DNA from 4 places in the Pelotomaculum isophthalicicum JI genome. Region 1 is predicted to be linked to each of the others. Evidence: riboswitches for the same ligand, from Rfam matches in the RefSeq annotation. Region 1 holds a riboswitch; each other region holds the start of a gene.
What was found. A riboswitch is a leader RNA that binds a small molecule or an ion and turns the genes downstream of it on or off. The one in region 1 is predicted to bind molybdenum cofactor.
Positions count from the first base shown of each region.

Region 2: linked by a shared signal. The riboswitch ahead of L7E55_RS14385 (hypothetical protein) and the one ahead of L7E55_RS13985 (ABC transporter permease) in region 1 are both predicted to bind molybdenum cofactor.
Region 3: linked by a shared signal. The riboswitch ahead of L7E55_RS13880 (ABC transporter substrate-binding protein) and the one ahead of L7E55_RS13985 (ABC transporter permease) in region 1 are both predicted to bind molybdenum cofactor.
Region 4: linked by a shared signal. The riboswitch ahead of L7E55_RS10060 (heterodisulfide reductase-related iron-sulfur binding cluster) and the one ahead of L7E55_RS13985 (ABC transporter permease) in region 1 are both predicted to bind molybdenum cofactor.

Region 1 covers NZ_JAKOAV010000031.1:8,397-15,767, forward strand. The annotation lists gene L7E55_RS13960 (dynamin family protein) at 8-1,036, opposite strand; gene L7E55_RS13965 (universal stress protein) at 1,296-1,715, shown strand; gene L7E55_RS13970 (DUF6062 family protein) at 1,738-2,463, opposite strand; gene L7E55_RS13975 (dynamin family protein) at 2,520-4,292, opposite strand; fluoride riboswitch at 4,398-4,459, opposite strand; gene L7E55_RS13980 (universal stress protein) at 4,587-5,006, shown strand; fluoride riboswitch at 5,086-5,146, shown strand; molybdenum cofactor riboswitch at 5,245-5,364, shown strand; gene L7E55_RS13985 (ABC transporter permease) at 5,530-6,228, shown strand; gene L7E55_RS13990 (ABC transporter ATP-binding protein) at 6,225-7,313, shown strand.
Region 2 covers NZ_JAKOAV010000033.1:19,913-27,283, forward strand. The annotation lists gene L7E55_RS14380 (S-layer homology domain-containing protein) at 1-1,209, shown strand, start outside; molybdenum cofactor riboswitch at 1,280-1,401, shown strand; molybdenum cofactor riboswitch at 1,453-1,572, shown strand; gene L7E55_RS14385 (hypothetical protein) at 1,589-1,909, shown strand; gene L7E55_RS14390 (hypothetical protein) at 2,039-2,788, shown strand; gene L7E55_RS14395 (LysM peptidoglycan-binding domain-containing protein) at 2,820-3,404, opposite strand; gene L7E55_RS14400 (amino acid kinase family protein) at 3,608-4,441, opposite strand; gene L7E55_RS14405 (hypothetical protein) at 4,458-4,691, opposite strand; gene L7E55_RS14410 (putative sulfate/molybdate transporter) at 4,873-6,036, shown strand; gene L7E55_RS14415 (enoyl-CoA hydratase/isomerase family protein) at 6,220-7,002, opposite strand; gene L7E55_RS14420 (putative Ig domain-containing protein) at 7,296-7,371, opposite strand, start outside.
Region 3 covers NZ_JAKOAV010000030.1:33,734-41,104, forward strand. The annotation lists gene hypD (hydrogenase formation protein HypD) at 1-759, opposite strand, end outside; gene L7E55_RS13860 (HypC/HybG/HupF family hydrogenase formation chaperone) at 749-976, opposite strand; gene hypF (carbamoyltransferase HypF) at 967-3,294, opposite strand; gene L7E55_RS13870 (P-loop NTPase) at 3,439-4,197, opposite strand; gene hypA (hydrogenase nickel incorporation protein HypA) at 4,167-4,580, opposite strand; gene L7E55_RS13880 (ABC transporter substrate-binding protein) at 4,677-5,519, opposite strand; molybdenum cofactor riboswitch at 5,734-5,850, opposite strand; gene L7E55_RS13885 (LSm family protein) at 5,985-6,698, shown strand; gene L7E55_RS13890 (DUF3231 family protein) at 6,776-7,291, opposite strand.
Region 4 covers NZ_JAKOAV010000017.1:45,645-53,015, forward strand. The annotation lists gene L7E55_RS10045 (DUF2905 domain-containing protein) at 1-216, opposite strand, end outside; gene L7E55_RS10050 (epoxyqueuosine reductase QueH) at 275-844, opposite strand; gene L7E55_RS10055 (YebC/PmpR family DNA-binding transcriptional regulator) at 896-1,642, opposite strand; molybdenum cofactor riboswitch at 1,973-2,088, shown strand; gene L7E55_RS10060 (heterodisulfide reductase-related iron-sulfur binding cluster) at 2,326-4,152, shown strand; gene L7E55_RS10065 (globin-coupled sensor protein) at 4,305-5,039, shown strand; gene L7E55_RS10070 (TM1266 family iron-only hydrogenase system putative regulator) at 5,087-5,626, opposite strand; partial or broken gene L7E55_RS17590 (rubredoxin-like domain-containing protein) at 5,661-5,795, opposite strand; gene cydB (cytochrome d ubiquinol oxidase subunit II) at 5,892-6,923, opposite strand; gene L7E55_RS10080 (cytochrome ubiquinol oxidase subunit I) at 6,936-7,371, opposite strand, start outside.

The sequences.
Region 1 (7,371 bases):
TTTTAGTCTAGTATTCCTGTTCGATTTCTTTAACAATCATTATGTCCTGACTTTCCTGGAACACGGTTATTTCATGCTCAAGCTCCTGGTACACCTTGCTTTTCTCACCTTGAAAGATATAACCGTTATCCTCTTGTTCCTGACGCAGATTTATGACCATTTCGTCAAACAGTACTATCTTAGCCTTCAATTCTTCTAGGGGAATACCCAGTGCCTTCATCTCCAGTTCCAGCCCGAGCTGCAACTCCCCGGCCGCGTTGTTGCCTTTGTTGCAGGTTGCGTTAATAGCCGCGCGCCCCTTTTCCTTTAGCAGGAATTTCTCTAGCATAGCGGTAAACGCCGGCAGGTTGCTTGCTTTTATTTTTTCATCGTCGCCGGAAATCTTTCCATCCAGGGCCAACTTGGCAGAAAGCGAGTAAATATTTATCTCTTCTAAGCCAACTTTTTCAGCCAGAACTTTCTTGGCAAATTCAAGCGCCTTTTTTTTGTCCAAATCAGTTAAATAGTCAACTTTATTTAAAATAAAGAATGTCTTTGCTGAATACTGCCCAATATCCTTCAAGAAATCAAGTTCGGACCGGCTAATCGGCTGGTCGGACGATAAAAGAAAAATAGCGGCGTCCACCTTGGGGAGGTAGTTATAAGTCTCATCCGTATTGTTCTGGTAAATTGACCCTACTCCTGGCGTGTCAATTAAAACGACGCCGTCTTTTAGATAAGGCGACGGGTACTCAAGATGAACAAGCTTGACATTCTTTTCGTTGCAGGGGTTGCCCTCTTCGGTGACGTATAAGTGCAATTCATCCAGCGTTGTTTCTTCGACAACCCCGTCCAGGAAAGTTACCTTCGCGCTAATCCTCTCGCCATATTGGATTAAGGTAACAATGGAAGTTAGCGGCACGACGGCAGTCGGCAAAAGATCCGCGCCTAGGAGGGCATTAAGAAAAGTGGTTTTTCCTCTTTTGAATTCACCAAGGACAACCAAATTGAAGCGGCCTTGTAAAAGCTTCTGTTTAACTTCCCCCAGGTATTCCACGAGGTGGACAATTTTTCTCTGGTTGGCGATGTTTTCGAGTAATCCTAGGTTTTTAAGATTAAGGTTAAAATGATAGTTTGTCCTTTTTTGTTAAGCAATTTTTAATATCTGTTTGATATATTTTGAATATTGTGTATAATTAAATAAATATATAATAGTAAACTTTGTTTAGACCCTGCAGATAACTCCTACTGGTAACAGTGGGAGTTTTTGCTAAAATTAATTTAACTAGGGGAAAAGAGTACGAGGGGGTCTAAGAATGTTCAACAAGGTTTTGGTTGTATATGACGGTTCCCCGGAAGCCAAAAAAGCACTAAGGGATGGGCTTAAGTTAGCGAAAATGTCAGGTTCTGAATGTCATTTAGTTAGGGTGATTAAAAAGCCGAAACACATTTCCGATATTGAGGTATTTTACCAAGCAGCGGCTAACGAGCTAGCTCTTATCGAAAAAGAATTTGTCGGCGCCAGGTTTTTAGCCAGCCAGGCGGGATTCGACCTGCCCACGCATACCATCCTGGGCGACTCCTGCGAAGTATTGAAAAATTTTGTTCAAAAAGGTGATTATGACCTCGTAGTGGTAACACCGAAAAAAGATACTGCGCTAAAAGATGTACTCTTCGGCGGTTACGTGGAAAAACTGCTACGCAACTCTGATATTTCGGTCCTGGTTGTCCGATAATTGATTCAATCAGGTACCAATTTTATTTAAACCGTTCACCGACGTAAAATCTTAAACTTTTCAGCCAGGCCAGTTGTTCTTCCCCCTTTGGCTCATTGGAAAAGCGATAATCCGTTTTTCTGAAATATTCTTCAAAATCACTATCTAACTTCTGCAATTGCTCAATATGAATATCGGCTAATAAAAGCGTTATCTCTGTTGGAACTTCGTAGAATAAACCTATTAAGTGTCTCCAACAAAGGGCAGGCGATTTCCGGTATATTTCCTGTCCTTTTTTTTCTTTTAAAAAACTGGCCATGTAAGTTAAAGCCATCTGTTCACCTTGCTCAATTGTTTCACATATCGGACATTTTTTAGTAGTATGCAATCTTATTAGGATATCAAGGAAGACATTTACAGACCGTCTTGAAAAAATAATGGAAAGAGGCCATATCTGGCCAAGCCATCCATTTTTGTTGCTTTGTAAAACAGCTTTTATGTTTTTTAGCTCAGTCAACTTGATGTTTGCAACAAATTGATTAAGCGTGCTCAATTTATTGCCCAGTGAGGATATTTGCCAGCCGTGTTGTTTGCAAAAACCATTTTTAGACACCTCAAGCATTGTGGGAAGGCTGTTATAATATTCGATATCAAACCACGTCAGGTATGTTTTCTTGCTTTCCTCACCGTAAATACATGGGGGGCAACGATTTTCAAGCAGTAATTTTTCAATAGTGCTTTGATAAAAAGGTGGCCTGCTGTTTGCCACATTTACTCACCAGATTTACAAAGATTTTGTTTCCCTGAAAAGTTCTTTGTTAAACGCTACAGCGAGGCGTTGATTTCCCTTATTGTTTCCTTCATCTTAATCAGTTCGTTATAATCCCTTTGCCAGATCTTTACCCTTTCACGGCGTTCCTCCTCACTCAATCCCCTTTCCGCCCTGGCTTTCTGAAGGGCGGTACGCAGCCCTTGGGACACCGCGTCGGCGCGCAGTCTGAGCTCGCCGGCCACGTCCCGCACGCCTTCTTTCAGGCCGTCCGCCAGATCGTAGCGCACCCGGCCGCAGTTGCGGTCAAATAATTCCACCAGCTTATTTTTAGCGTTATTAAGAAGGTGGCCGCTAATCAACGCTTTCGGGAGTAAACCGGAGACAGACAGCATTTCCAGCGAAGGAATAAAGGTCGGGTGCTCTTCGAAGTGAAAAAAGAATTTTTTAGAACCCATAATGTATTCTCTGGATGATGATTTTTCCACCGGCACATCGAAAATCTCGGCCGAGATAGACATCATTCTATCTACAATCCCTTCGATCCGGCTAAAGAACCGCATCGACACTTTTTCAAATTGACTCCTTACCTTCAAGCGCTCTTCGTTGCGCTTTTCATTCAATACCGACTGGATCAGGTTTCTGCTGAAATCGTTCAGGCAATGAGTCAACTCTTTTGCTGACTTTTCGGACGACTCTTTTTTATAAGATTCCTCGATCAGATGTAATAGCTCACCTGTTTTAGCCGTCCTGAATTCATTAATATCCTCTTCGACCATAGCGCTCAAACGGTCCACCTCACGGTAGAGGAGATAAATCGAGTCTTCCCGCTCTTGTTCCAGCTTTTCCAGTTCAGCCGCGAAAAGTGTGATTTTTTCATCCAGATCCTGCAGCGAGCCGTCCATCGCCCGCTGCCAGAGCTGAAGTTCCAGTTCCAGTTCGTTGATGGTCCGTAACGCCCTGGCGGCGGAAGACTCCAGGAGCAGCCGCCCTTTATCGTTCCGGATAAAATTTCCCAGCACTTCTTCCAGCTTCTCAATGCCGCCGGCATCCACCCGCAGCTGTCCGTTTCCGCCGCCGGTTCTTCCGAGCAGGGCCTGGCGCGCCGAGAGAGGAATCAGGTCGTATTCTCCTTCGCCCAGGCTGTTCCACAGGGTCTCCCTGGTGAATGCCAATGCCTCGGTGATGTCTTCCGGTAAAGCGATATCGATTTTGTTCAATACGAAGAAAAGCTTGTTCACATATTTAGAAATATCTCTCAAGTAGTCAATTTCTATTTTACTGAGGGGGGCATCGATGGAAATCATGAAGATGGCGGCGTCGGAATGGGGAAGATAAGCGTACGCCGCGTCGGTATTATGCTCATAGACAGAACCGACACCCGGTGTGTCCACCAGGATGACGCCTTGTTTTAAAAATTCCGACGGGTGAATGATTTGCACCTCGCGCAGTTTTTTGATGTTTTTGGGGTTTCCCCTTTCAGTAACGTAATCGGCGATCTGGCTGACCGGAATTGCTTTTCTGGTGCCGTCCAGGTAAATGACAGAGGCGCCGAGTTGTTCACCGTGCTGGATTATGGTGGGAATGGCTGTCAGCGGCACGACGGCAGTCGGTAGCAGGTTGCCGCCCAGAAGAGCGTTGATGAAGGTGGACTTGCCCCTTTTGAATTCACCGAGTATGACCAGGGTAAAAGTTTCCCGGGAAAGTTTATCCGCACTCTCTTTTAAAAGCGAAGCGGCTGGGCTGTTTCCCTTTTTTGCAGCAAAATCAACTGCTTCAGCCAGGATCTGCAAAAGGCTATTTTTCTTTAGCACATAATGGTCCAGCACCACAAATCACCCTTTCGTAAAAAAGATTGCCATAAGAACTGTCAAAACAGGTAGCGGCGCTATATACGAAGCCGGCAAAAAATAAAAACTCCCACCAATAAGAAAATATTGGTAGGAGCTATTAGCCTCGACAAGGCATATAAGTGAGCTCCATCACCTCATAATATCCGCTTATTAAAATTTTATTTGAAAAAAATTATTAAGTCAATATGAAACTCCAACAGGTATATAGTGGAGTTTTCTGTTTAGACTAATTTTCAGCAAGGGGAAAGAATTACAAAGGGGGCTCCCAAAATGTTCAACAGAGTTTTGGTTGTGTATGATGGTTCGCCGGGAGCAAAAAGGGCATTGAATAGTGGCCTCAAGTTAGCGAAAATGGTTGGTTCGGAATGTCATTTGGTCAAGTTGCTTAAAAAGCCGGAACATGTTTCCGACATTAAGGCATTTCACCAAGAAGCAGCCGGCGAGCTAACTTTTGTTGAAAAAGAATCGGACAGGCCCAGGTTTTTAACTAGCTTAGCGGGATTTGACTTGCCTACGCATACCATCGCAGGCGAATCCTGTGAAGAGTTAAAAAACTTTGTTCAAAAAGGCATGTTTGACCTCGTAGTGGTAACACCCAGAAAAGATAACATGATAAAAGATATATTCTTCGGTAGTTACGTGGAAAAACTTTTACGCAAGTCCGATATTTCGGTCCTGGTTGTCCAATAAAGTTGATTGACAATAAGGTTTTTCCATGGTATTTTTTATGAGTATTGTAAATATGTATTTACATTGTTCATAGTTTTATCATTTAAGAGGCGATGGAGTTCGCCTGATGCCTATGAGCGGCTAATGACTCCTACTTTTAAATAGTAGGGGTTTTTTATGCGCGCGCGGCAAAGTGTTCCATAATTCATAGGGCTCACCTGCTGAGTTTTTATTTAACCAGTTATATCTAGAATAAATAAAATATTTTTATCTCCGAGCCTTTTCACCTGAAACTCTAAAGTTATGGTGGTTGGCCGGCAGGGTTTGAAGGGAAACCTTCAAGCCTCCCATTGCGGAAAGGAGAGCTTAATTCGCACGTCAGCCGGATAGGGCATTTTTTCGCAATGCCTGGCCGGCTTTTAATATTGCCTTGGTAAAGAACCTGGGGCTAATTTTATGACACGCTCGATGGGAGGTGTTTTTCTTGTAAATATAAGAATATGGAAGACCTGGATAAATAGCTGAACGGAGTTGAAAAGAGGAAATGGACATCATATGGCAAGGCTTCATAAAAGCGCTGGAATTACTTTTTACAGGAGATCATGACCTTTTTGAGATTACGTTGCTTACCATCAAGGTTTCCGGCACGGCAACGTTAATTAGTGTATTGATTGGGGTTCCCTTAGGAACGTTCCTGGCCCTATCCTTGTTTCCCGGGCGTAAGCTGATTGTGAGCATTGTAAACTTCGGCATGGGGCTTCCGCCAGTGGTAGTGGGCCTGTGGGTGAGCATTTTTCTGTGGCGGTACGGGCCTTTGGGTTTCCTGGGATTAATGTATACCCCAATCGCAATGATCATCGCCCAATCCCTGATTGCTTTTCCCATCGTAACCGGTTTTACCATTGCCGCCATTCAGCAGCTAAACCCCAAACTAAGACTGCAAATTATTGCCATTGGCGCCACCTGGTGGCAAACGCTTTTTCTCCTGGCGCGGGAAGCCCGGATGGGCCTTCTAGCGGCAGTTATTGCTGGCTTTGGCGGCGTGGTTTCTGAAGTGGGTGCGTCCATGATGGTTGGCGGCAACATTAAAGGCCAAACTGCGGTTCTGACCACGGCCACTGTGTTGGAAGTTTCCAAGGGCAACTTAGACATCGCAATGGCAATCAGCTTTATTCTACTGACCCTGGCTTATGGCATAACCCTGATTTTGACAATTCAACAACAGTGGAGGCGGACCTCATGAGCGAAAAAGTCATAGAAGTAAAAGATCTCTCGCTAACTAAAGGGAAAAACAAAATATTAGATATTGAATATTTTTCTCTCAACCAGGGTGAGATCGTTGCCTTAATAGGCCCCAACGGAGCCGGCAAAAGCACCCTATTGCAGGTGCTGATGCTTTTACAGCGCCCCACCGGCGGTGAGTTGTTTTTTAAAGGCGAAATAGTTGACTGGAAAAAACCTATCAAGCAGCGCCGCCTTATGGCAATGGTTTTCCAAGAACCCCTGCTGCTGGATACAACTGTTTACAATAACATAGCTTCCGGTCTGAAGGTAAGGGGACTTCCCATGGAAAAATCCCGTGTACCAGTTACTGAGTGGTCGCAAAGACTGGGCATCGAACACTTAATCCATCGTTCGGTGCGCCACCTCTCCGGTGGTGAATCACAGCGGGTGAGTCTAGCCCGGGCACTAGTTCTGGAGCCAAAAGTACTTTTTTTGGACGAGCCTTTTTCGGCGCTAGACGCCCCCACGCGGACGGCACTAACAGTAGAACTGGGGCGAATTTTGCGCGATACCGGCATAAGCTGTGTCTTTGTTACTCACGATTTTAGTGAAATTCCTCTCTTGGCCAGTAGGGTAGTAGTTCTGGAAAAAGGCAGGATTATTCAAACAGCTGCTCCCCGCGAGATTTTGACAAGGCCGGCCAGCCGGACTGTGGCGTCTTTGGTAGGTATAGAAAATATGCTCCCCGGTACAGTCGTGGAAAAGGATGGACGTGGTGTTTTCGTACAGGTAGACCAGAATACAATCAGGGTCTCCGGGAGTATGGCCGATGTGGGCGATACGGTACATGTCTTGTTGCGGCCGGAAGATATTAGTGTTAGTACTACCCCAGGAAAAGTGGTCGACGGTGCCAACATTGTATCCGGGAAAATCCGAGAGTTGCTCTCACTCGGTTTTCAATATAAAGCAACAATTGACTGTGGTTTTCCGTTGGTTACAATAATCAATCCCGATCAGGTATTTGATGGAAATATGGGGATGGGTCAAGAAGTCTATCTATCTTTCAGTCCCGATAAGGCACACTTAATTAATGATGAGCGCTAATTGTTCACTTGAATTGACTTGACAAAGAGTATTTTCCATGCTATTTTTTGTAAATAAT
Region 2 (7,371 bases), on a different contig from region 1:
AGCAAAAACCAAAACGTATTTCAACTGCTGGACGCCTCCAATAAAAGCGTCGGCATCAAAGTCAGCCGGGCGGGCGACGGCACTCCTTCGGACAAAAATAGAAACTACCTCTTTGTGGCGCCCCAGTTTCCTTTGCAGCCGTCCAGTTCTTACAAGATTATCGTCGGCCCGGCCCTGACCAGCAACAACGGCATGTCGGCGGGCGTGCAGCAGGAAGTGGATTTTACCACCGCTTCCGGTAAACCGGCGCCCGCCCCCGCCAATTCCACCACCGGCTCGGCCATGGTTAACCCGGCGGGCGGCGGGACGGTGGGCTTGGGTGGTGATGCCAAGGTGGTGATCCCCGCCAACGCGCTTAACGGCGCCGATCCTGTGGCAGTTAGCGTGCGCAAGGCGGACACGCCCCCGGCGGCTCCTGCGGATGCCAAAAAGGCCGGTGACGTATTCGAGTGCACGGTGGGGGGGAAATCCGCTTACACCTTTGCCAAGAATGTCACCCTGACCCTCGGCTTCAACCCGGCAGTGGTTGACGCGGGTGAAAGCCCGGCTATTTTCGCCTACGATGAGGCGGCTGGCAAGTGGGTCAACCTCGGCGGCGCCGTGGCAGGCTCAGATATCTCCGCGCAGGTGAACCACTTTGCCAAGTTCGCCGTGTTTGCCGTGGCGAAGGCGTCCAGTCCGGGAACCTTCAGCGATACCGCCGGCAACTGGGCGGAAGCAAGCATCAAGAAACTGGTGGAATTGAAGGTGACCAGCGGCTACCCCGACGGCAGCTTTAAGCCCGATGCCACCATTACCAGGGCGGAATTCGCCACCATGCTGGTAAAAGCGTTCAACCTGGCGCCCCAAAGCGGCAAAATTTTCAGCGATACAAGGAATCACTGGGCCAAAGACAACATCGCCACGGCAGTGTCCCACGGGATTGCTGGCGGTTACGACGAAGATACCTTCGGGCCGGACGACCTAATCACCCGCGAGCAGATGGCCGCGATGATCGTCAAGGCCGCCAGGCTTACCACGCTATATTCCCAGGGAACATCCTTCGCGGACAGCGCGGACATTTCTCCCTGGGCCACCGGGGATGTGGCCGTGGCGGTACGAAACGGCGTGATTAGCGGGTATCCTGGCAATACCTTCCTGCCGCAGGGCCAGGCTACCAGGGCCGAGGCGGCCACAGTGATCATGAACGCCCTCAAGCTGCCCAGATAAGCAGAACGATATTGATAAAAAAAATTGCAAACTGGCAGGAAATTGTTTGTTGGTGTTGAATAAGTATATTGTGTGAAAGAATCTCCGAGCTTGGCATACCTAAGCAAACAAGGTACGGTAGCCAAGCCGTTAGGGTACGGATGGGAAACCCCCGTACCTCCCGGTGCGGAAAGGAGGAGTTTTTAGAAAGAAAGCTTTGTCCTTTTTTACAGCGGGCAAAGCTTTTATTTTTACTCAGGAATTCTTTATACTACTCTCCGAGCCTAAAGACCTAAAGCTTTTGAGCCATGGTTTTCGGCCGGCAGGGCGTACCGGGAAACCAGTATACCTTCCATTGCGAGAAGGAGAGTTTTGACCTGGCTGCTGTGCCGGGCAAACTTTGTATTTTCGCAAAGCTTGCCCGGCATTGCTTTTTAGCGGGGTTGAGATAAATAATTCAAAAAGGGGTGAAGAGTTTACTATCATGGATACAAGGGAAGTGTTATCAAAAAGCATGGAGGAAACGGGTGGGGCAAAATGTTTTCCAGGAGACAACAGCATTAACGCGACCGTGGTTTTCGCCACATCCTGTTCGTTTTACAAGGATGATGTTGAAGAGGAAATCTACCTGGAAGGCGTGCTGACCTGCTACAACTGCCGCTACCGCAGGTGGACGCGCCCCGGATTCAGTTGTTTCAAGAACTTTCCGGTTATGCTCTGACACTTAATAATTATTTACATGTCGAATGAATTAAAACATATAAGTATTAATTAGAATGACTTTTGATAATATGCAATGATTGCAGCGTATTCGTATAATACGAACGGAAGAGGGAGGTTTTTCGGTAAAGTGCGAATAATTGTGTGTATTGACGACACCGACAATATCGACAGCGACTGGGGAACAGGAGAACTGGCGGCTAAAATATCGGAGACCATGGAAGAACTGGGGTGGGGAAAGAGCTACGGGGTGACCCGGCACCAGTTGCTTGTACACCCTGACATCCCGTACACATCCCACAATAGTTCAATGTGTTTTGAAGCCGAAATAGCTGAACCTTATCTTGATGTTCTAATCGATTTCGCTTCAGATTTTTTGTCTCAGGAAAGCGCTGAAGGATCGGACCCCGGCCTGTGCGTTGCCGTGCCTGAACGGTTAAGCAAGCCCGGGCTCCTGATCGATTTTGGCCGCAAAGCCAAGGAAACCGTTGTAAGCAAACAGGAAGCTTATAATCTTGCCCAACAGCTTGGGATACACCTGTCTGAGCACGGCGGCGACGGCCAAGGCGTGATCGGGGCGCTGGCCGGGGCGGGACTGCGCCTGAGCGGCAACGACGGCCGCTTGAGGGGTAAACTTAAAATAAAAAATGCAAGCGGCGTGATCAGCGTCCGCGACATCATCTCCCAAACCTGTGTTGACGTGGTGAGAGTTCTTGATGGGGCGGCGCTGAATAATGATGAGACGGTCAGGCTGGGGAAGACGGTAAAGCCTGTTTTGCTGGAAGGCAAGTTTGTACTGTTTGTATTCCCCGCCGGCGCGGAAGAGAAAATAGACGCCCTGTGGCAAACATGTACCAAAGAGCAGTTAAGAAAATATTAATATGCTGATATATTCCGCCAAGCGGCGCGGTCTAACCCGCGGTCCTGAATGTTATCGTCACAGCTTGGCCGGAAGTGCTCTGGCCGAGAGTTTCGCCGGCCAATGACATCAGCCCCGGTGAAATGCTCAATGTGTAAGTTGTGCCTGGAGTAAGAGGATTTACAGGTTCGATATAAATATATTGTCTTAAGGAAAAATCAACGGTGTCATCAACCTTTGTAACATTTAAAGGAACATTTTCATTGCGTTGAGAGACGAGAGTGAAGCTTTTTACGTTATTCTCCCAGACCTTGCTGTTTACAACATTCTTATCAAATCTCAGGGTAAACTTTGGTTTTACGGGTACATTTGAGGCTCCCCGGACATCCCTGCCGCCTTCGGTTATTGAAATGAAATGCAACGGCTTTCGACCCGGCGCTCCCGGCATTTCTTTACCGGCGCCGGCGGGAAAAGGACTTGTCGCCGGACCCGGCGCCGGTATGTTGATTACCTGTCCCGGGAAAATAAGGCCCGGGTCCGCTAACTGAGGATTGGCCGCGATCAAGGCGTCCAGGGTTACGCCGTATTTTTGAGCGATAAGAAATAAGGTTTCTCCCGCTTGCACAGTGTAATTCAAGATAAAACCCCCTTGCCGGATTGTTAAATGTTGTAATATTTTATGGCAAGGGTTCTAAATAGGTTACTATAACGAAACTGCGGCCTTACTTTAAGGTGAAAAAATTACCCAAAGCTGTGCGGGGTTTGACGGAAAAAGAAAAAGGGACAAACCTCTTAAACGTTTGGATGTCCCCGATGAATGTTCCTAAGAATGTATTCTGTTTACTTGTCTTTGTATATGATGGTACCCACATATTCACCGTTTAAAGCTCTGGTGATGTTGCCTTCTTTGAGGCCGTTGACAATTTGAATTTGTTTCATGTTCTGGGAACGGGTGAGCAGCTCCAGCACAACCCTTTCCACGACCAGGTCGTCCTGGTCCCTGTCCAGCAACTCTTTAGCGCCAATCTTTGGAATGAATTCGGCATCCGGATCTACTTTCGGATTGTTCGCATACAAACCGTCAACGTCTTTAATCAGAATGCAATGCCTGGCTCCAATCACCTCAGCAAGTAAAAACGTCCCGACATCGGTGCGGTTGCTGGGAATGCGGCCTTCCTCCGGCGGGTGCTCCCAGTACCCATACGGCGGCATGCCGTGAATCACCGGAATGCAGCCCTGGTTAAAATAGGCGCCCAGTTTTGGAATGTCGTCGTGTCCGACCTTGATCCCCCCGTGAGGCAGCAGCAGCATGCTTATCATCAGGGCATTTTGCTCGGATATGCTCTGGCCCAGCTTTGATATTATCCCTGTTGGCATACCCAGTTCCATGGCGATGGCGTAAGCGTGCCTGGAGCGGGTTCCACCACCGGTCGCGATGATCATTTTGTGTTTGCCGGCGTTTTCGACAATCTCTTTTATAATCGGCAGGACTGATTTAGCCCCCATGTCGGTAATACTCTGGCCGCCGATTTTAAGCACATTCACGTCGGGCAAGATTTTAAACGGTTCCCTGTACTCCAGACTTTTTAAAAATGTCTTGCCCACGAGGGTCTCGCCCATCAGCTTGCTTTTGACATGCAGCCTTTTACTATCCTTTTCACGGATCAGAGCCATATTCTAACCTTCTTTTTTATTCATTGTCGTCGTCATCGAGGTCATCATCTTCCTTGTTGTCTTTCCCGGCCTTCAGGTATACAACGTCAGCCCCTATGACGCCGGCGATCTCTTCTATTTCCATTTTCCTGATATGCTTTGCCTTGATCTTTAGATCCACGCCCGCCACGGCCACCACAAAATAACGCGGCTGTTTCTCTTTTTCTCCTACTTTGCGCCGCTCACGAACAAAAATTTTTGCACCTGCCATATTATTCACCTCCACTATTTTGGTGATTATCTTATCAAAATATGAAGAATATTGCAATTTTTTACCGGGGAAACATTTTGTAATCAAAATGAAGTCATTTTTATTAAATAGGAATTATGGTTTGTGCTGTCGAATTGAATTATAGATGCAGGTAAAAAAACATTGCGAGGGGTGAGTTTAAATATCTCAAACGGAAAGCACTGATACTGCGGCAGTTAAAACCCCGCGTAATCGCTTTGATCGTTATGAGTGGGCCGGCGCTTTTGGCGATTTGGGAACATTTATACCTTTTGCAATGGGCTATATCATGATAATGAAGATAGAGCCGCTGGGTTTGTTGGTTACATTCGGCATCCTGTTAATTTGTTCAGGGTTGTATTACCGAACGCCTATTCCTATTCAACCCATGAAAGCGATCGGCAGCGCCGCAATCACCCAGGCGGCCGCCATCACACCGGGTATGGTCTGGGGGGCCGGAATTTTTACCGGTATATTCTGGCTGGCCATGGGACTGACGGGGACTCTTGATATTATCTCCCGAATGGTTACCAAACCGGTTGTCAGGGGTATCGTTTTAGGCTTGGGCCTGTCCTTTATCATGGAAGGTATCAAAATGATGAAGTCCGATTTTATCGTGGCTGTTATCGCTCTGGCAATTACTTTTATGCTGCTTGCCGGCAGGCGAATCCCCGCCATGTTTGTCTTAATCATCTTTGGATTAATTGCCGCTCTGGTAAGGAATCCTGAGCTTTTTAAGGAATTGTCCGGTATCCATTTTGATTTCCAACTGCCCCACTTTGTATTAGGACAAATCACATGGACTGACTTCGTAAAGGGCACGCTCATTTTGGGCATTCCCCAGGCGCCGTTAACCCTCGGTAACGCTGTTATTGCCATAACAGCTGAAAATAACAGGTTGTTTCCTGAACGGCCTGTCACCGAAAAGAAAATTGCTGTTTCCCAGGGGATTCTAAACCTCATTTCCCCGTTATTTGGGGGTATCCCCATGTGCCACGGGGCCGGGGGCATGGCCGGACACGTTCGTTTCGGCGCCCGGACCGGCGGGGCTTTGATAATCGTGGGTGTTTTTTTATTGATAACAGGACTATGTTTCAGCAGTTCGGTATTGTTAATATTTAAAATTTTTCCTTTGAGCGTACTGGGTGTAATTTTATTTTTCGCCGGCTTGGAGCTGGCTGCTTCAGCCCGTGATGTGGGCAGGGAAAAGAGTGATTATTATACGTTGTTGGCAACAGCCGGATTTGCCATTTGGAATATGGGCGCCGGCTTCATAGCGGGAATAATAATACAAGAACTGTTTAAGAGAAAGGTGTTTAAGGTATAGGGTTTCAGTAACAGTGCACAACACAATTGGTATATCGGATAAAGAAGAATTGGCTTCATCTGCGAGTAATCTTGAGAAAGTTGCAGAGGCCGTTTAAGGCGCCTGGTTATATAACAAAGGGGGAGAAGCGGAAATAAAGTCACATGGGCATCGTTCCCCCCCCAGTGCTGCCACATTCAATTATTAATCATGAAAAACAGGTGAGCGTTTTTCAAAAAAAGCTTTAACACCTTCCTTGACATCTTCACCCTTACATAATTTACCCAATAATTCCGCTTCGACAGCTAAACCATCACGTAAAGAAAGCTGTTTGCCAAGTTTAACAGCCTGTTTTATCGCCTGTATTCCTAACTGCCTTTTAGACGCTATTTTTTCAGTTAGTTTGATTGCTTCATTCAGAACCTGCCCTTGGGGGACCACCCGATTGATCATCCCTATCCGGCAGGCTTCCCCGGCAGTAATTAATTCTCCGGTATATAGCATTCCGTACGCATTACACAAGGGAACCATTCGGGATATCCGCTGAGTTCCTCCAAAACCTGGCATAACACCAAGGTTTATTTCTGGAAATCCGAGGCGAGCGTTGATATCGGCTAAGCGAATGTCACAAGCCAATGCCAGCTCGCTTCCCCCGCCAAGCGCCGGACCGTTAATAGCAGCTATGGTTGGAATGGGTAAATCCGCGATTTTTTGCATTATACTCTGACCACGGTGCATAAAATTTCGCGCGGAAACCTCATCTAATGAAAGAAGTATCTTGATATCTAATCCGGCAATAAAAGCGCCACCTGCCCCGGTTATGATTACGGACTTAATCTCTCTTTCCGCCAAAATATGGTCTAGAGCTTGATCTATAGCATTAAGGGTTTCAATGCTTAGGGCGTTTACTGGTGGATTATCAATAGTCAATATAACAGTGCTGTTAACTTTTTTTAGTCCCACGGGTTTACTGTTTTCACTGAACATATTATCCCTCCAATTAATCATGAAATTAATATAAACACCGACTCCGTTTGAGTATAATTATATCCCTATACAGATTAATGTAAATCCTTAACATTTTTATCAAGAAGGCTTTTTTCAGTATCATTACTGCAAACTTCAACTTCAGTTAACAATATCAAGCATTTTGCCCCCATAAACGCCGATTGGTTCAAAATAAAAATCCCCACCATCAATACTCTATCTTATATAGAAGAGGTGGGGTTTAAATTATGGCTATATTTTTCCGTTGGTCGGTTGCTGCCGATGAGCCGGGTTTAGGCCTGAATGGTAAGGCTAAATGCTTGGCTCACGCTAACCGACGCGTTGTCTGTTACTGTTATCGTAAAGTTC
Region 3 (7,371 bases), on a different contig from region 1:
GTAGCCGTTGACAGTTTCAGCCCGGCCGCTCACGATCTGCTTCAGCAACAAATAAGCCGCCTCCATCAGGTCGACCGGCTCAAATCCGGCAACAACAGCCGGCACATTAAACTTGGTTGAGACAAAATCGAAGGCCTTTCTCCCCGTTACCGTACAAACATGCCCCGGCAGAATCAACCCGTCAATTTTTAATTCCGGATCACTCAGCAAAATTTCCAGAACAGTGGGAACCGTTTTGTGAAACGATAAGACCGAGTAGTTTTTCAGATCCCGGCTTCTAGCCGCGGCAACGCTTAACGCGACGGCGGGCGCGGTAGTTTCGAAGCCGACCCCCAGGAAAACCACTTCATCCCGGGGATGTCCGGCGGCAAAGGTCACCGCCTCCGCCGGCGAATAAAATATTTCCACCCGCGCGCCGCGAGCCCGCTCCTGTTCAAGTGAGGAGTTTGTCCCCGGCACCCGCAGCATGTCCCCGAAAGTGCCGATAACCAGGTCATGTCTGGCGGCGGCAAGGGCGATAACTTTGTCTATGTCTCCCTGATCAGTGACACAAACCGGACAGCCCGGCCCGCTTCTCAGTTCCAGGCTGCCGGCCAGCAAGCTTCTCAAACCGCTCCTGGCAATCGCCATGGTATGCGTGCCGCAAACCTCCATAAATATAGCCGGCCGTCCCAACAGGCGGGCGGCTTCCCGGGCCAGGGGAACCAGCTTGGACAGAATTCTTTTGCCCAGCTCCGGGTCGCGCAGTTTATTGAGCATGCAATATCTCCTCCCATAGCTCCAGGGAGACTCGAGCATCCTCCATGTCGATTTTCCCAATCGCGTAGCCCGCGTGCACCATCAGATAATCCCCCGGAACGAGGTCCTCGTCAATTAAAGCGATACCCACTTTCTTACGCACGCCAAAGCTCTCCACCACCGCCCAACTCTCCGCCTGATTTACTTCCACCACTTTGCCCGGTATGCCTAAACACATCTTTTCCGCCACCTCCAGTGCGCAATCATGGCTTGCCCTAAGGCTATTCCGCCGTCATTGGCCGGCACCTGCCGGTGATACAACACTTCAAACCCGCGAGCGCTGAAATATTGTTTCGCGGTCCGGAACAGATACTGATTTTGCCACGTTCCGCCGCTCAAAGCTACCTTTTTTATGCCGGTAGCGCCGGATACCCGCTCAACCGCCTCACCGACCATACTCACCAGGGTCCGGTGAAACCTGGCGGATATCGACTGCACCGGCACTCCGGCCATTTTATCATCTATTATCGCCGCCAGCATCTGACCCGGCCAAATTATTCCTTCTCTTGTTTCGTAAGGGTAAGTTTGCATATCATCATTACCCGCTGTTTCCTGAATGGCTTCCCCCAACTCCACGGCCGCCTGTCCCTCATAGGTGTTTTCCCGGCATATGCCCAAAAGGGCGGATACGGCGTCAAAAAGCCGGCCGCAACCCGAGGATAGCGGTGAATTAAACCCGCCGGCCACCATTCTTTCAATAACATCAAGATTCTTCTCCGGAAAAATTAAACCGGCGGATCTTTTCCCTTCTTCGCCCAGAAAAGCCAGCAGGTAAGCCACCGCCGTGCGCCAAGGCTGGCGGATGGCCGCTTCGCCGCCGGGCAGGGGGACATAGGCCAAGTGAAACCGGCGTTGAAAATCATCATAGTTCCCGGTTAGAATCTCAAACCCCCACAGGTTGCCGTCCGTACCGTAGCCGGTACCGTCAAGAATCGCCCCGATCACTTCTTCGTTACCCAGGCCGTTTTCAGCCAGGCAACTGGCCAGATGGGCATGGTGGTGCTGCACCTCAAAATAAGCCCGCGCCGGAATTTGGCGGGCCACCCTGGCGGAAGCGTAGCCCGGATGAGCGTCATACGCCACAACTTCGGGGATCGCGTCAGTTAACTTTCGCAAATTGAAAAAGCTGGTTAAAAGATTTTCCTCTCCTTCCAGACTGTCAATCTCCCCAATATACTGGCTCATAAAGGCCTGATTTTTCTTGAGCAGGCAAAAGTTGTTCTTCATCTCCCCGCCGATCCCCAGAATGACCGGCTCATCCTCCCCGCGGGGCACCAGCACAGGATGCGGGACATAGCCCCGGGAGCGGCGGTAGATATGGGGTTCCCCGTCAACAACCTGGATCAGGGAATCATCGCAGCGGTTGACTATTTCCCTGTTGTGCTGGAGGAAGTAATCAGCGATGCCGCCAAGTTCGCCCGCCGCCCGGCTGTTATCTTTAACCAGGGGCAGGTTGCTGTAATTCCCGCTGGTCATTACCAGCATATCTAAAGGCCCGCTAAACAAGAGCAGGTGCAAAGGCGTGTACGGCAACATTACTCCCAAGGTTTTTAAACCGGGCGCGAGTTCTTCCGGCAAGCCCTCATTCAGCCTTGTCTGCAAGTGTTTTCTTAATATGATGATCGGCGCCAGGGGGGAAATTAATAATTCTTTCTCCTTTTCCCCGGCCACGCAGTACTTTTGAACGGTCTCCAGGTCCCGGCACATCACGGCAAAAGGCTTGGCGTCCCTCCCTTTGCGCCGGCGCAAAGCCTTCACAGCCTCTTTGTTCTTCGCGTCACAGGTCAGGTGATAGCCGCCGAGTCCCTTTAAAGCAAGAATTTTTCCATCTTGCAAGATGTTCCAGCAGGTTTCCAGCCAGTTTTCCTTCCCGGCCACATTTCTCCCGGCACTGTCAAGCACTTCCACATGCGGCCCGCAAACCGGGCAGGCTGTCGGCTGCGCGTGAAACCTTCGGTCCGCCGGGTCATGATACTCCCGGGCGCACTGGTCGCACATACAGAAAGAAGCCATGGAAGTTTTCGGCCGGTCATAGGGGATCTCATTAATAATAGTAAAGCGCGGGCCGCAATTTGTACAGTTGGTAAATGGATACTGATAATGCCGGTCTTTCCTGTCAATAATCTCTTTGGCGCAATCCGCGCATATGGCCACATCCGGAGGTACTAGCGCTTCTTTTTCATCACCCGGGTCGCTGGCTAAAATAACAAAAGAAGTATAGCCGGCCGGCGGCATCTTGCTTAACTGGTAGTCGCTGATTCTGGAAAGTTGAGGCGGGTTGTTTTTTAATTCACTTAAGAAACCGGCGACGTTGTTTTCTTCAGCCTCCGCCTCGATCACCACTCCCCGGCTGGAATTTAACACGCTGCCTTTGACCCCCCAGACTTGCGCGAGGTTATAAACAAAGGGGCGGAAACCCACCCCTTGCACAACGCCTTTGATCACGATACGGTAGCGTGAAACGGTCTTGCCACCCGGTTGAACCTGTCGTGTCACTGCCGCCAATCCTCCAAATCTACCCGAAAAGCATAATTTCCCAAACAATAAGATAGTATGTTGCGCTAGTAAAGTAAGCGCCATGCCATATTGAGCAAACTTATACTTTTAGGATTATTAATGATGTTCAGCTCGGTTCAATATTTATTGGATCAAGTCAGCTTTCACTATTCTTTCCAACTTAGCGGCAAAATCCGTTTTTAGCAATTCACGCGGGTCTCCAAGAGCATCTTCGAGGTTATCATCAAACAATATTGAGCCGAGAAAGGGAACCTTGCAGCTACTCAACTCTTCCTTTACGGTAGAGTGTTCTTTTCGCCGCATGTTTTCAAGCACACCGGCGACAGGGACCCCAAGCTCTTTTAATACCTGCAGCTCTTTTTTCGCCACTGCCAAGGCTACCCGCGACTGGGTGGTGACAACAAGAAACTCTACTCTTTTAATCAAACGAATAATGTCCAGGGCCGGATCACCAGTACCGGGCGGCATGTCGATTATTAAAAAATCCAATTCATTCCACCTGGTTATCGCGAGCATTTCAATAATCGCGTTGGAAACCTCGCCACCCCGCAATGGGACAGGATTATAGCCGGCAAAATAAGTGATCGACATAAACCTGACGCCTAGAACTTCCGGCGGGATAATTCCTTTGTCCTCTTCCGGAAAAACTCCTTCAATGCCCAGGATCACATGGTCGGAAGGCCCGCAGAAATCCAAATCCAGCAGGCCGGTCCGAAAACCCTGTTTTGTTAAGATCAACGCCAGGGTGGAAGCAGTCAAGCTCTTGCCGATACCCCCCTTGCCTCCTGATACGGCAATTATTCTTTGGACATTTTCAAACCTTTTATCGATGATGTTTAGCCTGGGGTCCATTACCTCTCCCCTTTGATATAATCTATCCAAACCCCGCGCCCCTTGGCAATTTCAAAATCAGGACTGCCGCAGCGGGGGCACCTTATATAAATATGCGCAACTTCCGGGATAAAGTGGATTGCCTCCGATTCCTCTTCCGGCAACTTGCCGGCGGCCTCCCGAAAATTCCACTCATTCCGGCAAACTTTGCATTTTAAAGTACTCTCATCTATTTCAATATCTATCCTGTTCATATCCAGCGGTATGCTGGACAATGGCAGGACATTTTCCAGGGCAAACTTAAATATATCCAGATCTATCTGCTGCAATTCACCCACTTTGACTTTGACCATGGTTATATCTTTAAGCCTTTCTTTATCAGCCTCTTCATTAACAGTAAATACTATTGATTCCGCCAGCGCCCATTCATGCACTTTAACACACCCTTGTAATTGCGTTTACGTTAAATCATATTATAACCTGTAGGGCTGTATCCGTAAAGGATACAGCCCTTTTTCCCAAAAAAACTATTACTTGCCCAGATCCTGTTCATTTTTCCCCGCGTCAGGGAAGAACAACGGCTCACCGTATTTATCTTTGCCAAACTCCCCGATTAGTTTTTGGGTATCCGGATTAATCATAAAATCAACAAACGCCTTAGCGCCGTCTTTATTAACCTTGCTGAATTTCTCCGGATTGACCTGCATTACATGGTAAATATTCAGGAGCGACTTGTCGCCCTGCGCCAGTATATCCAGTTTGAGATTCTTTTGTTGCGCCAGGTAAGTTCCTCTGTCAGTCAAGGTATACCCCTGTTTCTCATTGGCGATGTTTAAAGTCGCGCCCATACCTGTGCCGCTCTGCTGATACCAGCTGCCTTCCGGCTTAATTCCGGTGCTAGTCCAAATTTCTTTTTCTTTCTTGTTGGTTCCCGAATCATCGCCGCGGGATACAAAGATGCTCTTTGTACCGGCTATTTTTTTGAATGCATCGACGGCATTGCTTCCTTTAATGCCTGCCGGGTCGCCGGCGGGACCGACGATGATAAAGTCGTTGTGCATGACCAGTTTGTAGTTTATACCCACACCACTGTCAACAAGTTTCACTTCATCTTTCGGCGCGTGGACCAGAAGAACATCTGCTTCCCCTTTTTCACCCATAGTCAGAGCCTGTCCGGTTCCGACAGCAATAGTCTTTACCTTATACCCGGTTTTCTGCTCGAACACCGGAACTAACGTGTCAAGCAGCCCGGTATCCTGAGTGCTGGTTGTGGTGGCTAAAATCATATCTTTATTTTGAACCTGCGCGGCTTGTTGTTGTGCCGGTTGGCTGCCGCATCCCTGCAATACACCCAAAACAAAAATTAAAAGCATTACCAGCAACGGAGCAACAAATTTTTTTGTCTTCACACAAATCTCCCCTTTTAATTATTAATTTTGCTAAGGTTTATTCCGCGACTGCGATATTCCGCCCTCCCTTCACTCAAATTCGAAAAAAAGCTTGACCATTCTACACAACATACGAGCGTAAAAACCATGATTTTAAAAAAATAAAACTTTGTCCCATGTTGAAGGAACAAAGCGGAAATAAATAGAGCCCTCTTCTCCTTTCCACAATGGGAGGTGCATTCGTTTCCAAACGCGCCCTGACGGCCAGGCACCCATACTTGGGCTTAGGTTGTCTGGCTCGGAGATATTTTTTTAAAAACAAATAAGTTAATTCGCCCATTATTGCCAGATTCCTGCTACAAACTGTTAATACATATTAACAAATTAAATCATCGCAACATAAACATACATTGTAGGATGAAATATCCATGGAAAGGAGTGAATTCAAAATTGTTAGAGAGACTTCAAGCCAATAAAGGCAAAAAAATTGTTCTTGAACTATCCAACGGAAGAATACTTAATGGCACTGTAATAGCAACCGACCAGAAATGTGTACGTCTTGAAACCGATAGTGGCGTTGGGACCATCCCTGTTGATAGAGTCCAAATTATCTGGGAACCGGTAAAACGTTCTCTGACCGAAGAAAATATGGAGGTATTGGCACAAAAGTTTCGGGATAGCTATAATGATCCCATGGGGCAACAGGGAAGCGATCCACAAGCAGAAATTGCCTGTACCGGCTTTCCGGCTTTCACCTGCAGTCAGAGTTATATCTGCAGGCCACCGGATCTCTGTTCGTTTTCATTTGCCTGTCCGGGTAGATACGTTCCCGGTCCCCCCTCAACTGGCGGTGGATGCCCGATATTCCTCTGCGGCCCATTTCAGTTCGGGCAGCCTTGCGGACCTTTCCAATTCGGCTGCAGACCATTCACATTCGCATGCGGACCCTTCCAGTTCGGGCAACCTTGCAGACCATTCACATTCGCATGCGGACCCTTCCAATTCGGCGGTTCACAGTGCGGCACACTAGGCGGCTTCGCCTGCCCGGGTCAGCAGTTTATTGGTTTAGTGGGATCTCCAGGAGACGCGGGAGCACCGGTGAAGCCACCAGGCATGGTATCCGAAATAGCTCAGGAGACCCATATGCCACCTATGGATTTCTAAATTTAGTTCTATTGTTTATTAAAGAGCCTCCGGGCTCTTTTTATATTAAGCTGCTATTTAATGCTAAAAATAATCCCCTAGTGTTTCAGTTCAGTCAGCTCGCTCCGGTCGATGGCACGGGGCGGTTCTTCAAACCAACCGTTTTCTATCATGATATTCAAACTGTCCTCGGCAAAACTAGCTGCTTCTGCAATAATACGGGTGTATTTTGCGGCAAGGTCATGTCTCATACTTCCGCCATTGATGAGGCATAATTCCCGTATCAGAATATTTTCTTTCTTTAAGGTTGAGCCAAATGATTCAATAAATTTGTCAGCCATATTAATACCGCGGACCATAATGGAACGCACCTTCTCCGAACTGGCTACCTGTTTAAAACCTGTCAGCAAGTACTTGCCTATGATATTATTAAACAGATTAAAGTAGAGGTGTTCTACTTCCCGCGCCAGTAGAGGACGACGTTCTCCCAAAAAACCGGTTAAGAATGACTGATTTTTTACAAAATCTTTTACGCTTGCGGTAATTATATAAGGTAGCCGGATGGCGAGACCTTTAGCCAACATTATATCCGTGCATTTATCCCAGTAGCGCATGGTTGAAATACAGCACTGGTGATAAAAGGCGCGGATGGCAGGCCGGGTGGACGCGGTAAGAGCTATACAATGATACTTTT
Region 4 (7,371 bases), on a different contig from region 1:
CCGGCGCATGAACAAGTTAACAATTATCGTAAGCAGAATACTTAGAACAACACAAGTTACCACGGGAAAATAAAAGCTAAAGTTTTGCTTCTGAACGAATATATCCCCAGGCAGGTGCCCCAGTCCGAACAATTTGCCACCGATCAGGAGCAGCCCGCCAATTATAATCAGAAACAGACCTAAGAGAAGGATCATCTTGCCGAATGATTCTAACATATCATGCACCCACCTCTAAATACATGATCCAGCCATCAGACTGTCAGATGTATGGCAATTATATACCCAAGTTAGCTTTTTTCCCGCCGGACGTCTTAGCGCCGCGGCAATAACGTTCTTTTTCACTATATATGCAGCCGCAATATTGCTGCCTGTACATACCCAGTTTCTTTGATAAACCAACAGCCTCACGGTAGCCATTTCTAAAATCGGCGTAGTAAAACGGGACCCCATATCTATCCCCTATCGCTTCACCGGTTTCCCTGATCAAATCGTGTTTCTGGTAAGGACTTACCAGCAAAGTTGTGCTAAAGTAGTCAAACTCTCCTTTTCTAGCCACCCTGGCCGCTTGGCTTAGGCGCATTGAATAACAAAACTGGCAACGTTTTGACTCTCTATGGACAATACCTTGTAAGAATTCCTCCAGTTGATAATTATTATCAAAAATAACATTGAGGCCTATATCCGCGGCATACTTCTCCAGAGTTTCCTTGCGCCTTTCAAATTCGGTATATGGGTGAATGTTTGGATTATAGAAATACCCGTAAATATCCATTCCTGTTTCTCTCAATTGCTGAACAGGGTATATTGAGCAAGGACCGCAGCAAATATGCAACAATATTTTCATTATAAAACCTCCAAACGTCTTGTCTCCTGCTCCAGTTCATTTAGTTGTTTTCTACATATCCGCCAACATATCCGTCTCGAAGTTAGTATAAACATTTTGCACGTCATCGTGTTCCTCAAGCGCATCTATTAATTTTACCATCTGTTCCGCTTCTTGTCCTTCCAGTTTGACAGTGTTTAATGGAAGCTTAGTAACCTCCGCATAGGCTATCTCGACACCGGACTTTTCCAGGGATTCTTTTACCGTCATCATGTCACCGGGCTCAGTTGTAATCTCATAGGATTCATCATCACTTACCTTAAAATCCTCCGCGCCCGTTTCAATACTCAACAACATCAAATCATCTTCGCTATATTTGCAGTTTGCTTTCTCAACCACAATCAATCCTTTTTCCTGGAACATCCAGGCGACACATCCGGATTCACCCAGACTGCCGCCGTTTCTTGAAAACAGATATCTTATTTCACTTGCCGTACGGTTACGGTTATCGGTCATTATCTCAATCATTACCGCAACTCCGCCGGGTCCATAACCTTCATAGTTAAACTCCTCATAATTTTCACCGCCTAGTTCACCCGCTCCCTTTTGTATAGCGCGCATAATATTCTCATTCGGGATATTTGCTTCCTTGGCTCTTTGAATAGCGGTTTTAAGTTGCATATTGCCATCCGGGTCTTTACCCCCTCGTCTCGCGGCAACCATAATTTCTCTGGCCAAGCGTGTAAACAGTTTACCCCGTTGAGCATCTACTTTAGCTTTTTTGCGTTTGATAGTAGCCCACTTAGAATGTCCGGACATCAAAACTCCCCCTTCATGACAGGCATACAATGCGTTATATAACTAGTATGAATATGTTTAAACTAAAAAAGCGCAAAGCGCTTAACTATTCCCAAAATATTTTAGCATATAGATTATCCTCACGCAAACGATATGTTTTATAATACCAAGCACCTGTGAAATACCGGGTGTTATAATCAAAACCCGCGAAGAAATCGCCGTGACTTCGTTCATGCCATTGGAATACAGTAAATTTGGAATACAGTAAATTGTCTGCGATAAATTTTACTCAACTTGATTAAACCAAGTTGACTTAAACGGTAAACGTTATTAATATATTTAGTTAATAAATTTAATAACGCGCTCCGAGTTAAAACACCTAAAGCGAGAGCTATGGCTTTTAACCACTGGGTGCAAATGGAAACATCTGTGCCTCCCGTCTGGAAAGGAGATTTTCTTTCTGAGTCTTTTATTAAAAGACATGAAAGAATTGCTAGAAGTTAAGGCAGTTTCCAGACGGAAATTGCCTTTTTATATGATTTTTTAAACACAAATTGTCGTGTGTCGAGGTTAATATGCGCGTAATAATATTTTTTTCTTTATTAATTATTTCCTCTAGTTATTTTTTCTTCCAAATATATAGGCGTATTTGTTATATTCGCTTGGGAAAACCGGAAAATTGTAGTAATCACCGTCTGGAAAGGTTGCAATATTTCTGTCAGGCTGTTTTCCTGCAAAAAAAGATTGCGGAATATCCTCTTTCCGGCATTTTCCACGGTTTTATCATGTGGGGTTTTATTGTTTTAATATTTAGCAGTTTGGACATGGCGGCCATAGTTCTTTTTAAAGCGGAAATAACATTCTTGGAGCATCCATGGTTCTTGTTTTTAAGAGATCTTTTTATTTTATTGGTATCAATAGGGATTATTGGTTTTACTTTTCGCCGCTTATTTTTAAAACTTTTTAAACAAAACTGGTTTCATAGTTCATTTAGGAATTATGCTATTCCTATTTTAATTTTTTTCATTTTCCTTAGCGAACTCCTTTACTTATCCATTCATTCCATATTAATGGAAAGAGCATTGCCTGGCGCCTGGCTGGTTGTTGCTTTTTCTGACAGGCTTTCTTTCCTTGGCGCGCCTGCCTTGCTCATTCTCATGGAAATAAGTTGGTGGTTTCACTATTTAACGATTTTTTCTCTTCTATTTATTATTCCAAACTCTAAACATCTTCACCTTGTCTTTGCCCCTTTTAATATCTATTGGCGTTCTTTGCGTACGAAAGGATCCCTTCAGCCGGCTTCACTGGCGGAAACAAGTAAACAAGTACGCGGTGTAAACACAGTTGATGATTTTACCTGGAAGCAGTTGCTTGATACCTTTAGCTGTGTGCTTTGCGGGCGCTGCCATCGGGAGTGCCCGTCGGAACGTAGTAAAGAATGGTTAAAGCCCAAAAGACTAAACGGTTTTATCCGCACATATCTGGAAGAAGAGGGTTCTGAGCTTTTAAAAAACAAACCTTCAATAAAAATGGCAGGCGACCTTTTCCACTATGATTTTATTTGGAGTTGCACTACCTGTGGCGGGTGTAACGAAGCTTGCCCCGTATCTATTGACCATCTCTCCAAAATTATTGATATGCGACGCGGTATCGTATCGGAGGGAAAACATATCCCCCCTGCCATGAAAGAGTTTTTTAATAATCTTGAGCAATCGGATAATCCTTACGGTAAACCACGAAAACCCGGTCACGACTATATTTGGGCCGGTGAATTAGGGATTCCAAGCATTTCTGAAAAGCCCGATGCCGATTATTTGTTTTTTGTCGGCTGTCAGGGAACTTTTGACAAACCAACCCAAAAAGCGGCTGCGGCTTTTGCCAAAATACTGCAATCAGCCAAAGTGGACTTCGCAATTCTCGGAAAGGAAGAGCGGTGTTGCGGTGAAACGGCCAGAAGGATGGGTAATGAACCTCTTTTTCAAAAAATAGCCCAGGGGAATATTTCCAGTTGGGCGAAGTACGGTATCAATAAGATTATTACCTTCTGTCCCCACTGCTTTAATACCTTTAAAAATGAATATCCTCAATTTGGCGGGAATTATGACATCATTTCACACGCGGCTTTTTTGGCCGACCTTCTGCGGCAGGGCAGACTCCAGATTACCCACCCGCGGAATACTGCCGTTAACTATCATGATGCTTGTTATCTGGGGCGATTTAATGATATTTATGAGCAGCCCAGGTATGTATTGAGATCAGTACCTGGCGTGCGTTTAATAGAAATGCCCAGGAACAAAAAGGGATCATTTTGCTGCGGTGCCGGCGGCGGACGTTTCTGGACCAGGTCGGAAAGAGAAAACCCGATAAGTGTTAATCGAGTTAAAGAGGCCTTGGCTACAGAGGCTTCAATGGTTATTACCGCCTGCCCCTATTGTCGTACTATTTTTAAGGAAAAAACAGAGCGGCAGGAACCAGGTGACATTATGGTTCTGGATATAGCAGAATTATTGCTCTCAGCCCTTTCCGACTAATCAACCCCACATTTAGTATTTTCCAGGTGAGTCTGTTCGCTTGATATAATTTCTTGGAAAGCTTGGTTGATTAGGTCTGATTCTTTAAAGGAAAATAAATATTTTTATCGAATATATAGCCAATTTAACGTTTTGGGAGGTGGTGGCATATAATGGTAAATAATATTTCCCGTAATGATCAGATAGACTTTTTAAATATAACTACCGAAGATTTAGCGCTAATGGGTAAATTTAAGGATATTTTTATCAAAGAAGCTGATCGGGTTGTAGATGCATTCTATAATCATATTCTGAAATATCCTGAGTTAAGAAACTTAATAGAAGCCAAAAGTACTGTTAATCGTTTAAAAGAAACTCAAAGAAAGTATTTTATTAGTTTAGCCTCGGACACTATTAATGAAGATTACGTGAAGCAACGGCTTTATATCGGCCAAAAACATCGTGAGGTGGGCCTTTTTCCTAAGTGGTACATAGGTGCCTATCAAATATATTACAAGGAAATATTTAAAATATTACAAAAAACTTGTAACAATGAAAATAATACCGAATTTATTCAGGCAAATATTGCTTTTCAAAAACGTTTAAATTTTGATATGCAACTAGCAATAGAAAATTATATTATCGATCAGCTACGGCAGTTAGTAGCTTTTAATGGTGATATTGAGTCAGCGGCTGCTATTATTGGAGAAATAGCAGAACAAACCAATATGGTTTCATTAAATGCTTCAATAGAGGCAGCAAGGGCTGGGGATAACGGACGAACTTTTGCTGTTGTTGCCGCAGAAGTAAGAAAACTTGCCGATCTTTCAGCAAAATCTGCTAAAGACATTACTAGTCTGGCACAGAAAAATAGAAAAACAATTGAACAAATGGGTAGTGGTAAATAAATACACCTCCCCTTGCAAAATAATGGTATAGTAATCCAAATCACTGTTTACAAAATAAGCTTGTCAACAGTGTTAATTAAAGTTGGATACTGCGGCTTACTTATCTGTGCATCGGCTCCTACCGCTTCACCTTTATGTAGCAGATCATCTGTTATTAGTGATGAAAAAATAACAACGGGTAATTTGGCGAGTTCCGTGTGTTCTTTAATGCGTTTCGTCAAATGGTGTCCGTCCATTTTGGGCATTTCGATGTCAGTAATCACTAACTGAACTTGTTCTGTAAAATTTGCCCCCATATCACTGAAAACCTTTTCTAGATAATTCCAGGCTTCTAACCCGTTATTAGCTAATATCATTGATTTAACGACAATATCCTCAATAATACTAAGCTCTTTATTCATACTATCCAGTTCATCAGGAGTGGCTTCTACCGTTAGGTTTATTATGCCACGATCACATTTAGAATAAGGAATTCCACTACGAAGTAAAATTAATGAGCCATATTTCGTCAATATTTGCTGTACTTTGGGTGCATTTTCTGATTTTTGATTAACTAAAATACCAATAATACAAACATGTTTTTCCATTGCCCTTCCTCCTTTTAGATCTCATTTTATTTAACTAGCCATTATAGCGTCCTTTCATTTTAGATGATGTACCATCCACAGCATAGTTTTCGAACCTGACTTCGAAATAGGCCTGTGGATGTGCGCAAGTTGGACAGACCCTTGGAGCTTCTTCACCATAATGGACATGGAAATTCCTTATACATCGAAGTCCACTCATAATTTTCTCCTTCTGCTGCTGTTTGTAGATTTAATTCCAAAATAATTCCTCCCTCAAAAAGCTTGGTTAATATGCCCCGGAATCCGGGTCACTTAAATCTTTTTCCGTAACTGGGTGTTTAAAAATGATATACGTCCAGACCTGGTAAGCGATCACAATGGGTATAAAGATGGCCACCACCAGCGTCATGATCTTCAAGGTATATTGACTGGCCGATGAATTAAAGGCCGTCAGGCTATACCTCGGGTCAAGACTTGATGGTATCAGGTTGGGAAACAGACCGATGACCCCGGTGAAAGTGACCGTCACAATCGTCACACAGGAGGAGAAAAAAGCCGCTACGGACTTTTTCCCGGATATCAACATTTTCATGCCTAACAAAGCGATTACAGCAGCGGCGGGAACCGCGAAGCAGGCCGGACTGCTCATAAAGTTAATATAAAGCTTCGTAGCAAAAGCGGTAAGAACCAGGAACCCCGCGGCTGCCAACAGCAGGAGCCACCACAGCTTTGCCGCAAGCGCCCGGGCTCTGGCTTCTAATTCACCTTCCGTCTTGACAGAAACCCAAATGGCTGCGTGCTCCAGGAAAAGCAGCAAAAAGAGCGATCCGGCCAGTAGGCCGTAAGGGTTCAACAGAGTCAGGAGACTCCCGTGGTAACCCTGGGCGTCCATTGGTAAGCCCTGAAAGATGTTGCCAAAGGCTACACCAAAGAGCAGGGCTGGTACAAGGCTACCCAGGAAGAGTGCGATGTCCCACGTCTTCCGCCAGGAATCCGAATCGACCTTGCCCCGGAACTCAAAGGATACGCCACGTCCGATCAGGGCGAACAAAATGATTAAAAGCGGCGCGTAAAGATAGCTAAACATGTAGGCATACGTTGTTGGAAAGGCGGCAAACGTCACGCCGCCGGCGGCAAGGAGCCAAACTTCGTTGCCGTCCCAGACCGGGCCGACAGTGTTGATCAATATCCTTTTCTCCATCTCGCTTTTCCCAATAAAAGGGGCCAATATTCCCACTCCCAGGTCAAATCCGTCGAGCATGAAATAGACCGCCCAGAGCAGGCCCCACAGGCCAAACCAGAGCATCTGCAATTCCATCACCGCACCTCCCTATAACGGTATTGTCCGGCCGGACGGCATGCTGTGCCCCATCTCTTCGGCCGGGCCATTTTTTGAGAATTTCACCAACAGATAAATGTCTGCCACTGCCAACAGGCCGTAAAATATTGCGAACCCCGCCAGAGATGCAGCCGCCTGTCCTGCCGTGATATTCTTAGACACCGCGTCGGACGTTTTCATCAAGCCGTAAACAATCCACGGCTGCCGCCCTACTTCCGCCACCAGCCAGCCCAACTGACAGGCTAGGTAGGGAAGAGGCATGGAAAAAACCATGATTTTTAAAAACCACGTTTTTTTCTCCAACGTTTCCTTTCTGGAAAAAACATATCCGGATACTGACAGGAGTATAAACAGGGTGGTCAGCCCCACCATTAACCTGAAACTGACAAAGGTTAAGGTTACGGGCGGGCGTTCGCTGACCGGAAAA